Regions from separate parts of the Mesorhizobium sp. M0074 genome, predicted to be linked through region 1. Evidence: riboswitches for the same ligand, from Rfam matches in the RefSeq annotation. Region 1 holds a riboswitch; the other holds the start of a gene.
The links. A riboswitch is a leader RNA that binds a small molecule or an ion and turns the genes downstream of it on or off. The one in region 1 is predicted to bind S-adenosylmethionine.
Positions count from the first base shown of each region.

Region 2: another riboswitch for S-adenosylmethionine. It lies ahead of NKJ73_RS31415 (O-succinylhomoserine sulfhydrylase); the one in region 1 lies ahead of metX (homoserine O-acetyltransferase MetX).

Region 1 is NZ_JAMYUM010000013.1:89,000-96,782, reverse strand. Features, by position in the region: gene metX (homoserine O-acetyltransferase MetX) at 1-1,108, opposite strand, end outside; SAM riboswitch at 1,185-1,262, opposite strand; gene hisC (histidinol-phosphate transaminase) at 1,402-2,511, shown strand; gene NKJ73_RS18845 (prephenate/arogenate dehydrogenase family protein) at 2,518-3,453, shown strand; gene NKJ73_RS18840 (DUF2125 domain-containing protein) at 3,588-4,589, opposite strand; gene NKJ73_RS18835 (gamma-glutamylcyclotransferase) at 4,703-5,236, shown strand; gene NKJ73_RS18830 (quinone oxidoreductase family protein) at 5,256-6,236, opposite strand; gene NKJ73_RS18825 (aldo/keto reductase) at 6,581-7,528, shown strand; gene NKJ73_RS18820 (LysE family transporter) at 7,607-7,783, shown strand, end outside.
Region 2 is NZ_JAMYUM010000034.1:35,735-43,517, reverse strand. Features, by position in the region: gene NKJ73_RS31440 (aspartate aminotransferase family protein) at 1-386, shown strand, start outside; gene argF (ornithine carbamoyltransferase) at 401-1,312, shown strand; gene NKJ73_RS31430 (Hsp33 family molecular chaperone) at 1,475-2,485, shown strand; gene apaG (Co2+/Mg2+ efflux facilitator ApaG/CorD) at 2,492-2,884, opposite strand; gene NKJ73_RS31420 (glycosyltransferase) at 3,111-4,265, shown strand; gene NKJ73_RS31415 (O-succinylhomoserine sulfhydrylase) at 4,302-5,492, opposite strand; SAM riboswitch at 5,563-5,640, opposite strand; gene NKJ73_RS31410 (2'-deoxycytidine 5'-triphosphate deaminase) at 5,776-6,870, shown strand; gene NKJ73_RS31405 (hypothetical protein) at 6,887-7,339, opposite strand; gene araD1 (AraD1 family protein) at 7,367-7,783, opposite strand, start outside.

The DNA of each region.
Region 1 (7,783 bases):
GTTCCGGTTCGTCGAGCAGGAAGGCGTCGTGGCCGCGGTCGGTCTCGATCTCGACGAACGAGACCGAAGCGCCGGCCGCGTTCAGCGCGTGCACGACCGAGCGGCTCTCCTCGGTCGGGAACAGCCAGTCGCTGGTGAACGAAACCAGGCAGAAGCGCGTCTTGGTGCCGGCGAAGGCATCGGCCAACCGGCCGCCATGGTCGGCGGCGAGATCGAAATAGTCCATCGCCCGGGTCATGTAGAGATAGGAGTTGGCATCGAAGCGATCGACGAAGGTCATGCCCTGATGGCGCAGATAGCTCTCGATCTGGAAGTCGGCATCGAAACCAAAGGTCAGGGCTTCGCGGTCCTGCAGGTTGCGGCCGAACTTGCGGTGCAGCGCTGCTTCCGACAGATAGGTGATGTGGGCGGCCATGCGCGCCACCGCCAGCCCCTTTTCCGGCCGCTTGCTGTGCTCGAAATACTTGCCGCCATGCCAGTCCGGGTCGGCCATCACCGCCTGCCTGCCGACCTCGTGGAAAGCGATGTTCTGCGAGGAATGGCGGGCGCCGGTGGCGATCGGCAGCGCCGAGAAGACGCGCTCCGGATAGCTGGAGGCCCATTGCAGCACCTGCATGCCGCCCATCGAGCCGCCAAGCACGCTGAACAGCTGTTCGATGCCGAAATGCTCGACCAGCATCAGCTGCGCCCGCACCATGTCGCGGATGGTGATGATCGGCAGGTCGAGCCCGTAGGGCTTGGCGGTGGCGGGATTGGTCGAGGCGGGGCCGGTGGAGCCGAGACAGCCGCCGATGACGTTTGACGAGATGACGAAGAAACGGTCGGTATCGATGATCTTGCCGGGACCGATCAGCACTTCCCACCAGCCCGGCTTGCCGGTCACCGGATTGGTGTTGGCGACATGCTGGTCGCCGGTCAGCGCATGGCAGACGAGGATGGCGTTGGAGCGCGCGTCGTTGAGCGTGCCATAGGTCTGGTAGGCGATCTGGAATGGCGACAGCAGCGTGCCGGCGTCGAGCTTGAGCGGCTTGTCGGCGCCGAAACGCAACACCGGGCTCGACGGCTGGTCGGCCTCGTTGTTGGTTTTTCGCGCGCGCAAAGCGACCATCACATCTCCTTGCCCGGCCTTCAGTTGTCCACCGGTCTGGGCAACAAAAAACCGGCCATGCCTTCGCAAAGCCGGTTACAAGATGCAAACGGCCCTTTAGCAAGTTGTTTAACGTGGCTGCAAGCCGACCGGCCAAATCACCACGGAACTGTAGCCGTTCTTCTATGACTCGCGCATGGCTTCGTCAACGGCAAGTTCTTGATCCCGAATTGCCGGCCCCTCGACATTCCGGGCCACGGCTTGTATTTCCGCTGCGGCTTCCGGATGGAGGCACTCTCGACGGATTTCATGAAATGAGCCAGACACCGGATCAGACACGTCCAAGGCCCCGCGCCGGCATCATGGACATCGAAGCCTATGTGCCCGGCAAGAGCGCGGCGCCTGAAGGTGTCGCCAAGGTCCATAAATTGTCGGCGAACGAGAACCCGCTCGGTCCTTCGCCAAAGGCGATAGAGGCCGCGCGCGCGGTCGCCGACAAGCTCGCGGTCTATCCCGACGGCAGCGCCAGGCGCCTGAGGGAAGCGATCGCCGAGGTGCACGGGCTCAACCCGGCGAACATCGTCTGCTCCAACGGCTCCGACGAGATTCTGGGCCTGCTGGCGCAGACCTACCTCGCGCCCGGCGACGAAGCCATCATCACCGAACACGGCTTCATGGTCTACAAGATCTACATACAGTCGGCCGGTGCCGTCCCGGTGACGGTCAAGGAGACCGATGAACGCGCCGATATCGATGCGATCCTCGCCGCGGTGACGCCGGCTACCCGGATCATCTTCCTTGCCAATCCAAACAATCCAACCGGCACCTACGTGCCGTTCCAGGAGGTCCGCCGCCTGCATGCCGGCCTGCCGCGAAACGTGCTTCTGGTGCTGGATGCAGCTTACGCCGAATATGTCCGGCGCAACGATTATGAAGCCGGCGTCGAGTTGGTGGGCAGCGCGGAAAACGTGGTCATGACCCGCACTTTCTCCAAATTGGGCCTGGGCGGGGCGCGGATCGGCTGGATGTATGCGCCAATGCACGTCATCGACGCGATCAACCGCGTGCGGGGACCCTTCAACGTCAATGCGACGGCAATCGAGGCCGGCATCGCGGCGATCCGCGACCGTGCCCACATCGAACGCAGCGTCGCGCACAACGAGACCTGGCTGGCCTGGCTGAGCGAGCAATTAAGCGGGCTCGGGCTGCGGGTGACGCCGAGCGTCGGCAATTTCATCCTCATCCACTTTCCCGAGGACAAAAAGCATTCGGCGGCGGCCGCCGACGACTACCTCAGTGCGCGCGGCTACATATTGCGGCGCGTTTCCGGCTACGGTTTTCCGAACGCGCTGCGCATGAGCATCGGCACCGAAGAGGCCAATCGCGGCGTTGTCGCAGCACTCGCGACATTCCTGAAAAGCTAGAACACCATGACCTCACCGATGTTCGAAAAGATCGCGCTGGTCGGCATCGGCCTGATCGGCTCGTCGCTGGCCCGCGTCATCCGCCGCGAGGGACTCGCCGGCCAAGTCGCGATTTCGACGCGCAGCGACGCGACGCTGGCACGGGCGAGCCAACTCGGCCTTGGCGACACCTATACGACGGATGCGAAAGAGGCGGTTCGCGATGCTGATCTGGTTATCGTTTCGGTGCCGGTCGGCTCTTCAGGCACGGTCGCCGCGGAGATCGCGCCGGCGCTGAAGAAGGGCGCCATCCTCACCGATGTCGGCTCGACCAAGGCATCGGTGATCGCGCAGATGCAGCCGCATGTGCCTGATGGCGTGCACTTCATCCCCGGCCATCCTTTGGCCGGCACCGAAAAATCGGGACCGGACGCCGGTTTTGCCGAACTGTTCGAGAACCGCTGGTGCATTTTCACGCCTCTGCCCGGTACCGATCCCGCAGCACTGGAAAAGCTCTCGGAATTCTGGCGCCGCTGCGGCTCCAACATCGACACGATGGACCCGCAGCATCACGACATGACGCTGGCCATCGTTTCGCACCTGCCGCATATCATCGCTTACAACATCGTCGGTACCGCCGACGATCTGGAGTCGGTGACCAAGTCCGAGGTCATCAAATACTCGGCTTCCGGCTTTCGCGACTTCACCCGTCTCGCGGCGTCCGACCCGACCATGTGGCGCGACGTCTGCCTGCACAACAAGGACGCCATTCTCGAAATGCTGGCGCGGTTTTCCGAGGATCTGTCCTCGCTGCAGCGGGCGATCCGCTGGGGCGACGGCGAAAAACTGTTCGACCTGTTCACCCGCACCCGCGCCGTCCGCCGCTCGATCATCGAGGCCGGCCAGGATATCGACGTACCGGATTTCGGCCGCCAGGCAGTCGAACACCCGCCGAAGGGATAAGCCGCGGCAGGCCGATCGCAGGCCAGCCTGGCTTACAGCGGTTCATCGTTTCACAGAAACGCCGAACCGCTCTATCTCTTTGTTTTTGCGCAATTCCGGACGGAAAACCGTTTCACACTTTTCCTGGAGTTGCTCTAGTCGAGCGGCTTGATCTTGCCGAGCGGGATGAAGCCGAGCGAGGCCTTGCCCCTGACGATCTTCAGCGGCATCGACGGCTGGTTGCCGAGCAGCGCCAGTCCGGCAAAGCCGGTTTGGATCTGTTTCTTCTGCTCGGGGATGGCGGTGGCGAGGATTGCCGCCACGGCCTTCGGATCATTGAGCCTGATTGTCAGGTCGGCATTTATGAGACCGTCGTCATCGACCGACAGCGGTCCGGAAACGGTGATGCGCGCGGTTCCGGACGACAGATCGAGCTTGTGGATTTCGGCGGCCTGGCCGCGAAGGCTCTTCGGATTTGCCTTGATCAGTGTCACGCCGTTCTTCAGCGTCAGGTCGCCGCTGCCGTCCAGCGGCGGCAAGACGCGCCCGTCGATGGCCGCCGCGTCGATTTCAAGATCGGTGAAATTGCCGGCATAGTCGATGTCCGGGCCGTTTGGGCGCAATTGTCCCGTGGCGGTTCCGGCGCTGAACAGCGAGACGGGATCGGTGTCGTCTGCCGGATCGGTCTGGCCGGACAGGCCTTCTGTCTGCAGCGAGAGGCGCCTCGGCAGCGGCCAGGACAGCTTCATGTCGGCCCGCAGATCATCCCAGTCGATCCAGAGCGGGGTCATGCCGGGAACTGAGGTCCTGAGCGGCCCCCTGAGCTCGGCGGCAGGCGACAGAAGCCGCGTGATCTGCGTGGCGGCGTTGATCTTGCCTGTCGATGCCGCGACGTTGCGGCTGTCGTCCTCGTAAGCCAGGCTGTCGCAGGAAACGGTGAAGCTGAAGGGATAGCCGCTGACCGCGAGATTGGCGCAGTCGGCCCTGATGCCTTTGTCGTCGAGATCGGCGACCGCCTTGTCGGTCGCGCTCTCGACCAGGTCCGCCAGGTAGAACCAGCCCGCGCTGTAGATGCCGAACAGCACGAGAATGAAAGCGGCAAGCCACAACAGGCGGCGACGTTGGCTGGGCGGCGGGCGCTCGTCACTTGACGTCATGCTGCGGCTTTCGTTAACGCGGGTGGCACGGGCGGGCTGTCGCTTGCGGCAACAACAGGTAGACGGACTGAAACACCACCGGTGGGTGGTTCGTCACAATCAGGCTTGGCGATATGGGCGATTTTTGGGTTTTTGGCTACGGCTCACTGATCTGGCGACCGGGATTCGCGCATGTCGAGACGCGGCGCGCCCGCCTGCATGGCTACCGCCGTTCGCTGTGCGTCTATTCTTTCGTGCATCGCGGCACGCGCGAACGGCCGGGCCTGGTGCTCGGCCTCGACCGCGGCGGCTCCTGCATCGGGCTCGCGTTCCGGGTTCCAGGCGAGCTGCGCAACGAGGTCATTACCTATCTGCGCGAACGCGAGCTGGTCACCAACGTCTATCTCGAACGTGTGCTCAGCGTTCGCCTCGACAAGGGTAAAACGGATGGGGGCGAGACGGTCGACGCCGTCGCCTATGTCGTGGACCGCAGCCATGAGCAATATGCCGGTGCGCTCGACGCAGCCGAGGCGGCGGCCGTCGTCCGCGGCGCCGTCGGCCAGTCGGGGAGGAATGAGGATTACGTGCTCAGCACGCTGGAGCACCTCGAAGCACTGGGTATAAGCGACCACTGGCTGGAAGACGTGACAAGACGGGTCGCGACGTAGCTTCGGTGTCGTGAGCGGGCTACATCCTGAAAATCTGTTTTCCAAGATCGGCGCGATCCAGGCTGTTTGCCACGGCAAGCTTGAACTCGGTCAGCGGGTGGAGACCGCCGACAGGAACGTGGAAGCCGGGCTGGCCGAAGGTGTCGATAATCTCGCGTAGCACAGGCCGGTCGGCTTCGGCCAGCGGCGAAAAGAAATAGCGATAGATATTCGCCCTGATCTCGACGCCGCTCAGCAAGACATCGAAATTGTGCAGCTCGAAGCGCTCGGCACTCATGCCGCCATTGATCACCATCTGCCCGCCGAGCGCCAGGGTGCGGATCAATTCGCCGCTGACAGGTCCGCCGACATTGTCGATAATCCCGTTCAATCCGGCGCCACCGGTGATATCCATCACCGCTTCCCGGATACTTGTCTTCAAGTCCGAAAGGTCAAGAATGGCGCCGACGCCAAGCGTCTTCAGGTCGAAGCTTTGGTGCGAGCGCCGCACAAGCGCGATGACGTTGATGCCGCGTCGTTGGGCGAACTGCATCACCATTGTCGAAATCGACGAATAGCCGGCCGTGACAGCCAGCCACTGGCCAGGCCGCACACGGGAATCCACCAGCAGATCCCACGCGGTAATGGGGTTCACCATCTGCCCGGCGCGTTCGACCGGATAGCCGGCAGGCAACGGGATCAGCCATTCGGCGGGAATCGCCGCGTACTCGGCCCAACTGCCATAATAGCTGAATGCGACAAGCGTGCCCGGTTCCAGCAAAACGTCCGCGCCAACGGCTTCGACGATGCCGGCGCCATGGTTTCCCGCGATCTGCCGGGGAAAATGCGGCTTCTTCGGTTCGGGATAGAGGTTCTGGATAAACAGGAAGTCGCCCGGATTGATCGAGGCCGAGACCATCCTGACCAGCACTTCGCCGTCGCCGATCCGCGGCATCGGCAGGTCGTCCACATAGAGCACGTCGCGCGGCGAGCCGATGGCGTCAAATACAATTGCTTTCATTCCGGTCTCCACAACAAACGATCCCGGGCAAACAGTCCGGGCTTGGCCAGACCGTGCCGAGATTTGCGTCGGCGCCGCGGAACCTATGGCCGGCCGGCAAAGGTCTGAATTGGCAGATTTGACAATCTATGTGCTAAACTTGCCAGATTGTTTCCTCAGAGGGTACTGGTTTGGAAATTCGGGACAGCGTCTTGAAGCCCGACACGGCGCGGCGGGTCGCGGTTTTGTGAAGCGCCGGCGGGCTGGAAAAGAGGCTATGCGTTTGACGTTGCCACGGTGCGACATAGGTTAGCTCGGTCGGCGGCTCCCACCCGCCCCAGCATGAATCACCATGGAGATCAGCCTTGCAGAAACGTCGTCTCGGTCGCACCGACCTATCCATCGCGCCATTGGTTCTGGGCGGCAATGTGTTCGGCTGGACCGCCGATGAGAAAACCTCGTTCGACCTGCTCGACCGCTTTGTCGACGCTGGCCTCAACGCCATCGACACGGCCGATTCCTATTCGCGCTGGATTCCCGGCCACGAGGGCGGCGAATCCGAAACCATTATCGGCAAATGGATGAAAAGCCGCGGCAACCGCGACAAGGTTGTCGTTATCACCAAGGTCGGTTCGGATATGGGGCAGGGCAAGAGGGATCTGTCCGCCGCCTACATCGAAAAGGCCATCGACGCCACGCTGAAGCGGCTGCAGGTCGATACAATCGATCTCTATCTGTCGCACTGGCCTGATCCGGCCACTCCCTATGAGGAAACGCTCGGCGCCTACCAGAAACTGCTCGACAAGGGCAAAATCCGTTATGCCGGCGCTTCCAACCTCGACGCCGCCCAGTTGCGGGCCGCACTCGACGTAGCAAGCCTGCGCGGCCTGCCGCGCTACGAGGTGCTGCAGCCGGAATACAACCTTTACGACCGCTCGTCCTTCGATGGTCCGCTGCGTGATCTGTGCGCGGCCGAGGACATCGGCGTCATCACCTATTTCAGCCTCGCCAAGGGGTTTCTGAGCGGCAAGTACCGCAGCGAGGCCGACCTCGGCAAAAGCCTGCGCGGTGGCGGTGTGAAAGGCTATCTCAACACCCGCGGCATGCGCATTCTCTCAGCGCTCGATGCCGTTTCAGCCAGACATTCGGCCAAGCCAGCGGAAGTGGCGCTTGCCTGGGTCATGGCACGGCCCGGCGTCACCGCTCCGATCGCCAGCGCGACGACGCTCGACCAGCTCGACAGCCTGGTGCGTGCCGCGTCGTTGCAGCTCAGCCCGGACGATATCGCCGAGCTCGACAAGGCCAGCGCATAGCCGCGCACGATCGTTCAAGACCGGCGCCGCTGCCTTGCCCTACCGTCCCTGCATCGTCGCAGGATGCAGGGACGTCGCATGGCCGGACAGGGTCTTCTCGATCAGCAGCTATGGCAGCAATTGCTGGCGCTTGTGCTGGCATCGGCCATCGTTATGGGCAGCCCGGGGCCGGCGACGATAAGTGTCACCGCGATCGGCGCCGCATTCGGCCTGCGCGATTCGCTCCGTTATGCCTCGGGAATCGTTGTCGGGACG
Region 2 (7,783 bases), on a different contig from region 1:
CCACCTTCGGCGGCAATCCGCTGGCAATGGCGGTCGGCAACGCCGTGCTCGACGTGGTGCTGGAAGACGGCTTTCTCGAAGACGTCCGGCGCAAGGCACTGCTGTTGAAGCAGGGGCTCGCTGGCGTCGCCGACGAATTTCCGGATGTTATCGAAAGCATCAGGGGCACCGGCCTGATGCTCGGGCTTAAATGCGCGATGCCCAACACCAAGGTCACGGTGGCACTGCGTGACCAGCATCTCTTGACGGTTCCGGCCGGCGACAACGTTATCCGCCTGCTACCGCCTCTCACCGTCACCGACGCCGAGATCCACGAAGCGCTCAAGCGCATTCGTGCCGGCGCCAAGAGCCTGGCAGATGCCATCGTCGCTGCCGCTGCGAAGTAATCCTGGAATTTCTGATGTCCCTTCGCCATTTCACCGATCTTTCCGCCGTTTCCGAAGGCGATCTGCGCTTCATGCTCGACGACGCAGCGGTGCGAAAGGCAAGGCTCAAGGCCGGCGAACGCAGCAAGCCGCTCGAAGGCAAGGTGCTGGCGATGATCTTCGACAAGCCGTCGACGCGCACGCGCGTGTCGTTCGACGTCGGTATGCGGCAGTTGGGTGGCGAGACGATCATGCTGACCGGCACCGAGATGCAGCTTGGCCGCTCGGAGACCATTGCCGACACGGCCAAGGTGCTGTCGCGCTATGTCGATGCCATCATGATCCGCACCACCTCGCATGACCGGCTGCTGGAACTGACGGAAAACGCTACGGTCCCCGTCATCAACGGGCTGACCGACGAGACCCATCCCTGCCAGCTGATGGCCGACATCATGACCTTCGAAGAGCACCGCGGTCCGGTGGCCGGTAAAACGATCGCCTGGACCGGCGACGGCAACAACGTGCTGCATTCGCTGCTGGAGGCATCCGCGCGGTTCCATTTCAAGCTGAACGTCGCCGTGCCCGAGGGCAGCGAACCGGCCCAGAAGCATGTCGACTGGTCGAAAGCCAATGGCGGCAAGCTGAAATTCAGCCGTTCGCCCGAGGAGGCCGTTCACGAGGCCGACTGCATCGTCACCGACTGCTGGGTGTCGATGGGCCAGGAGCACCGTGCCCGCGGCCACAATGTCTTCCTGCCCTATCAGGTCAATGCGGCACTGATGGCGAAAGCCAAGCCGGACGCGCTGTTCATGCACTGTCTACCGGCGCATCGCGGTGAGGAGGTTACCGACGAGGTCATCGACGGACCGCATTCGGTGGTGTTCGATGAGGCCGAGAACCGGCTCCATGCCCAGAAGGCGGTCTTGGCCTGGTGCCTGGGCGCTTGATACGAGCCGCGGTGATCCGGGCCGGCCTGATCTGCGCCGCCTTGATCTGGGCCGCCTTGATCCGGGAGTTGGTGGTGCCTATCTCAGGCGCATCACGCAAATCGAGCGCGTCTCGTCGCATGCGCCCCGGAGGGCGGCATCGCCGCGCCCCGGAGCTTTGTCATGTTGGAAACTCATCAATTGGCTGAACATAAACCCAAGCTCGGCGAATTCGGCTACGCCGGCGACGACCATGTCGTGCCGTTCGAGGTCGGCCCGCTCGACGTGCGCGGTCGCACCGTCCAGCTCGGGCCGATGCTCGATGCTATTCTCAGCCGCCACGACTATCCCGAGCCGGTCGCCCGGCTCCTGGCTGAAGCCTGTGTGTTGACGGTATTGCTCGGAACTTCGCTGAAGTTCGAGGGCAAGTTCATTCTGCAGACCCGCACCGACGGGCCGGTCGACATGCTGGTCGCGGATTTCTCCACGCCGCACGCGCTGCGCGCTTATGCCCGCTTCGATGCCGACCGGCTGCAGGCTTTGACTTCTGCCGGCGAGACGTCACCGCAGACGCTGCTCGGCAGCGGCGTCCTGGCGCTGACCATCGACCAGGGCGCTCACACACAACGCTACCAGGGCATCGTCCAGCTCGACGGCGTCACACTGGAAGATGCCGCACGCACTTATTTCCGCCAGTCGGAGCAGATTCCGACCGACCTCCGGCTTTCGGTTGCCAAGCTTCTGACGCCCGGCGTCGGCGGTGCCCGCGAGCAATGGCGGGCCGGTGGCCTGCTGGCACAATTCCTGCCGCAGTCGGCGGAGCGCATGCGCGTACCCGACCTTCCCGGTGGCGACGGCGATCCGCGTGAGGAAATCCACGACCCGACCGACAATTCCTGGCAGGAGCTGCTGGCGCTGGTTGGTACTATTGAACCGACCGAGCTGATCGATCCGACGATCGGCGCCGAACGGCTGCTTTACCGGCTTTTCCACGAGCATGGCGTCCGCGTGTTCGGCGGGGTGCCGGTCGCCGACCAGTGCTCATGCTCGAGGGAGAAGATCCACGGCATCCTCGAAGGCTTTTCCGCCGAGGAGATCAGGGACAGCACCGAGGATGGCAGCATTCACGTCGCCTGCGAATTCTGCTCGAAGCAATATGACTTCGACCCGGCGGAGTTTGCAGCGGCCGGATGACGGCCGTCAATTGACGGTGCGCCGCATTCCCGGCAAGTCGAGCGAGAAGGCGGGGATGGCGACGTCGAACGTCTCGCCCCGCTTGTTGCGCATGGTGTAGTGCCCGACCATGATGCCGGACGGCGTCGAGAGCGGGCATCCAGACGTATACTGATAGCTGTCGCCGGGGTTGAGTCCGGGTTGCTCGCCGACGACCCCGGGGCCGCGCACTTCCTCGACCTTGCCGGTGCCGTCGGTAATGTGCCAGTAGCGCGACAGAAGCTGCACGAACTCATCCGACTGATTGTCGATGGTCACCTGATATCCCCAGACATAGCGGTTTTGCGGCGGGTCGGAGTGATCCTCCAGATAGAACGGCCTGACCTGCACTTCGATGTTGCGGGTGACGGCGCTGTACATAAACTGCTCCAAAGCAATGTAGATGGAACTTCGACGCTCAGCGCAGTTTGATCAACGATGCGCGTCATCTCCTTGCCCGACTCGAGCGCAGGTGCCGAAAAACAATGTCATTTAAGTGACACATGACAATGATGGTGTGCAGGCTTGTGCCGGGCGACTCAGCGTTCTGTCGAATTGTTGAAAACGGCCGTCATGCGGCCGGCACTTCTGGAGTGACCAGATCTCGATGGAACCGACATTCGCAGCCGCCCTCCTTTCCATAGCCCTCCTTCTTTCAAATCTCGCCAGCATCCTGTTAGCTTCGCTGAAGCTGAAGCGACCAGGCAGGATCGCACCGCCCGCGGCCAACGCGCCGCCGGTATCGATCGTCATCCCGGCGCGCGGCGTCGAGCCGTTTGCCGAAGAGACGCTGGAGCGCGCCTTCTCACTCGACTGGCCGCGCTACGAACTCATCTTCTGCGTTGCCCATGCCGACGACCCGGTGGTCAAGCCGATCACCGCCGCAATGGCGCGCTTTCCAGCTATTCGCGCCCGTCTTCTAGTCGGTGACGACCGCATCAGCGGCAATCCAAAACTCAACAATTGCGTGAAGGGTTGGGAAGCGGCGCATTATAGCTGGGTCATCCTTGCCGATTCCAACGTGCTTATGCCGAGCGACTACGTCCAGCACCTGATGGCGGCGTGGCGGCACGACACCGGCCTCGTCTGCTCGACGCCGATCGGCTCGCGGCCGGACGGCTTCTGGGGGGAGGTCGAATGCGCCTTTCTCAACACGCTGCAGGCACGCTGGCAGTACGCCGGAGAGGCGCTCGGCCTCGGCTTCGCGCAGGGCAAGAGCATGTTGTGGAATAAGCCGATGCTCGACGCCAATGGCGGCATCTGCGCGCTTGCTGCCGAGATCGCCGAAGACGCCGCCGCGACCAAGCTGGTCAACGGGTTCGGACTGCGGGTCAATCTTGTCGCCTCGCCCTTCGAACAGCCGCTCGGCCGGCGCACGTTTGGCGAGATCTGGTCGCGGCAGGCGCGCTGGGCGCGGCTGCGCCGCGTCACCTTCGCGCTGTTCTTCGCCCCCGAGATCCTGATCGGCGCAGCGCCGCCGCTGGTGCTGGCGCTGAGGGCGGCGGCGGCCGCCGGCGTCAGCCTGCCGGCAACCGCCATCGCCGTGCTGGTCGCGGCCTACCTGCCGGAATGCGCCTTGGCCTCGGCCAAGGGATGGCACCTGTCGCTGCGCACCATCCTGGCGATGATGGCGCGAGACCTGATGCTTCCCGCCATTTGGGCGCGCGGATGGCTGAGCGGCGCCGTCGACTGGCGCGGCAATGTGATGACTATCCAGACCAAGCCCGTCGCGGAGCTGGAAGAGACCCCGTCCGGCGCCTGATCGGCGCGTCCCCGCTCGCCTCTATTCGGCCAGCCCTTATCCGGCAACTCTCAGTGCCTGCTCGATGTCTTCGAGCAGGTCGTCGGCGTCCTCAAGGCCAACTGACAGCCTGAGCGTTCCCGGTCCGATGCCGAGCTCGGCGCGGGCCTCATCGGTCAAGTTCTTGTGCGTCGTCGTCGCCGGATGGGTGATCAGGCTCTTGGCGTCGCCGAGATTGTTGGAAATCAGCACGACGTCGAGTGCGTTCTGGAAGGCAAAGGCCGCCTGCTTGCCGCCCTTCACATCGAGGCAAATCAGCGTCGAGCCACCCGACATCTGCTTCTTGACCACCGCCGCTTGCGGGTGGTCGGCACGGCCAGGATAGATGACACGGGCGATTTGCGGGCGCTCGGCGAGGAAATCCGCGATGCGGCCGGCACTTTCCGTTTGCTGGCGTACGCGTAGCGGCAGCGTCTCCAGGCCTTTCAGCAGCGTCCAGGCATTGAAGGGCGAGAGGCTTGGGCCGGTGTGGCGGAAATAGTCATGCAGGTTCTCGTCGATCCATTTCTTGTCCGACAGAACGATGCCGCCAAGACAGCGCCCCTGGCCGTCAATATGCTTCGTGGCCGAATAGACGACGATGTGGGCGCCGAGCTGCAGGGGTTTCTGCTGCAAGGGCGTAGCGAAGACATTGTCGACGATCAGCCTGGCGCCGATCGAATTGGCAAGTGCCGCGACGGCGGCGATGTCGATCACCTCCAGCGTCGGATTGGTCGGGCTTTCCAGAAAGAACAGTTTGGTGTTCGGCTTGACCGCCTTTTCCCAATTGGCGATGTCGGTGCCGTCGACCAGCGTTGCCTCAATGCCGTATTTCGGCGCCAGCGTCTCGACCACCCAGCGGCAGGAGCCGAACAGCGCGCGCGCCGCGACGATATGGTCGCCCGCCTTGGCGCTGCACAGCAGTGCTGCCGTCACCGCCGCCATGCCGGATGCCGTGGCGCGCGCGTCCTCGGCTCCTTCCAGCGCGCACATGCGTTTCTCAAACATGTCGACCGTCGGATTGGCATAGCGCGAATAGATGAAGCCCGGCTCCTCGCCCTTGAAGCGGGCCTCCGCCGCTTGCGCCGTCTCGTAGACATAGCCTTGGGTGAGATACATCGCCTCGGAGGTCTCGCCGAAGCCGGAACGCAGCGTCCCGGCATGCACGAGTGCGGTCTGAGGCTTCCAGTCGCGCTTCTTGGTCATCATTCCATCCAAACACCAAAATTGGTCCAAACAACAAAAAACCGGTCGCGAAAGTCGCAACCGGTCCATATGGCCTTGCGGCCCGACGGTCCTTTAGCGACTTGTTTAACGTGGCTGCAAGCCGACCGGCCAAATCACCACGGGATAACGAGCTTTAGACCCGCGCCACGCTTGCGTCAATTGCCGGCATGATTAAGAGGGTTGTACCAAGCAGGTGCCAAAGGCGTCCACGGTCGGACCTGCGACAGAACAAGACCTCGCCCGGCGTTCGAACGGAGCCAGACCCTTGCGGCAGACAGGCATTCTTCCCGATCAGGATATTTCCGCGCTGTTCCAGACGGGCGCGCTGAAATCGCCGCGCACGCTCGATTCCGATCAGATCCAGCCGGCCAGCCTTGACCTCAGGCTCGGCGACAAGGCCTGGCGGGTGCGTGCTTCCTTCTTGCCCGGCCCGGACTACAGGGTTGTCAACAAGCTCGACCGGCTGAAGCTGCACGAGATCAACCTCGCCGAAGGTGCCGTGCTGGAAACCGGCTGCGTCTACATCGTGCCGCTGCTCGAAAGCCTGGCGCTGCCCGCGCATATTTCCGCCTCGGCCAACCCGAAAAGCTCGACCGGACGGCTCGATATCTTCACCCGGGTAATGACCGACCGTGGCCACGAGTTCGACAAGATCGCCGCAGGCTATGAAGGTCCGCTCTATCTGGAGGTCAGCCCGCGCACTTTCCCGATCGTCGTGCGCACCGGCTCGCGGCTGTCACAGATCAGGTTCCGCACCGGCAATGCGCTCTTGTCAGAAAGCGAGCTGCACGAGTTGCACCGCGCCGAGATGCTGGTCGCCACCGAACCACCCAACATCTCAGGCGGCGGCATCGCGCTGTCGATCGACCTCGACGGCGACAAGGATGGGCTTGTCGGCTATCGCGGCAAGCACCACACCGGCCTGGTCGACGTCGACAAGCGCGCCGCGCAGGATGTCGTCGATTTCTGGGAGCCGCTCTACAAGAGCGGTGCCGGCGAGCTGGTGCTCGATCCGGACGAATTCTATATTCTGGTGTCGCGCGAGGCGGTGCATGTGCCGCCAGTCTACGCCGCCGAAATGACGCCTTTCGACCCGCTGGTCGGCGAGTTCCGCGTCCATTATGCCGGTTTCTTCGACCCGGGTTTCGGCCATTCGGCGTCGGGCGGCACCGGCAGCCGGGCGGTGCTCGAGGTGCGCAGCCACGAAGTGCCGTTCATCCTCGATCACGGCCAGATCGTCGGACGGTTGGTCTACGAGCACATGCTGAAACGGCCGCAGGCGCTCTACGGCACAGATCTAGGCTCGAACTATCAGGCGCAGGGCCTGAAACTGTCCAAGCATTTCCGCGTCGCCCGCTGATCTTGTTCGCAGGCCATCAGCCGCGAAACAGATATTCTTTCGCGGCGCCAAGGCAGCCATGAAACTGACCGACAAAGAGCAGTTCTCGCACTGCCAATCGCTTCTTCCCCCAAAAACCTCTGGTTTGCTTCTCGTCGTCAAGTGAGGCGCTTGAGCTGGACTGCAAGGGGAACAACTGCTTGCCGAGACATCCCAGCACATGGGCTCTGGCGGAGTCGATACCGCAGGCTCTGCCATTGTCGTTCAGTCTGTCAGCGCGGAGTGCGGACGTCATGCGATCCGCGTTGCGCATCAGAAAGCTCACTTGCGATTTCGAATAGCCGGTGGCCAGAAGCCGGTCAGTCATCGACATTCGGGCTTCGCGATAGGATCTTGCGCTGCATTGTCCGGCGCTGTAAGCCGCTGGGGAGAAATAGGCGAGGAACAGGACTAAACTTACGAACACAGTGCCAATCCGCAGGCCGTTCATTTCTCGCCCCTGAATTATGTCACCAGTTTACAACGCCTTCACCGCCACCTTCACCGGCTGCTCGATTTCAAGCGGGTTGCGCAGAGGCAGGCCGAAATCCTGCGCCTCGATTTCGAATACGTCACCGGCCTCGGTCCTGATGCCGTCGGCGAAGGACAGCGTCGCCGTGCCGAACATGTGTACATGCACGTCACCCGGCTGGCGGAAGGCCGAGTATTTGAAGTGATGATGCTCGAGATTGCCAATGGTGTGCGACATGTTCGCCTCGCCCGACAGGAACGGCTTTTCCCAAAGCAGCTTGCCGTCGCGTAGGATGCGTGAAGCGCCGCGGATGTCGGACGGCAGGTCGCCGATCAGGATCTCCGGGCCGAACGAAGCGTTGCGCAGCTTGGAATGGGCGAGGAAGAGATAGTTCACACGCTCGGTGACGTGGTCGGAAAACTC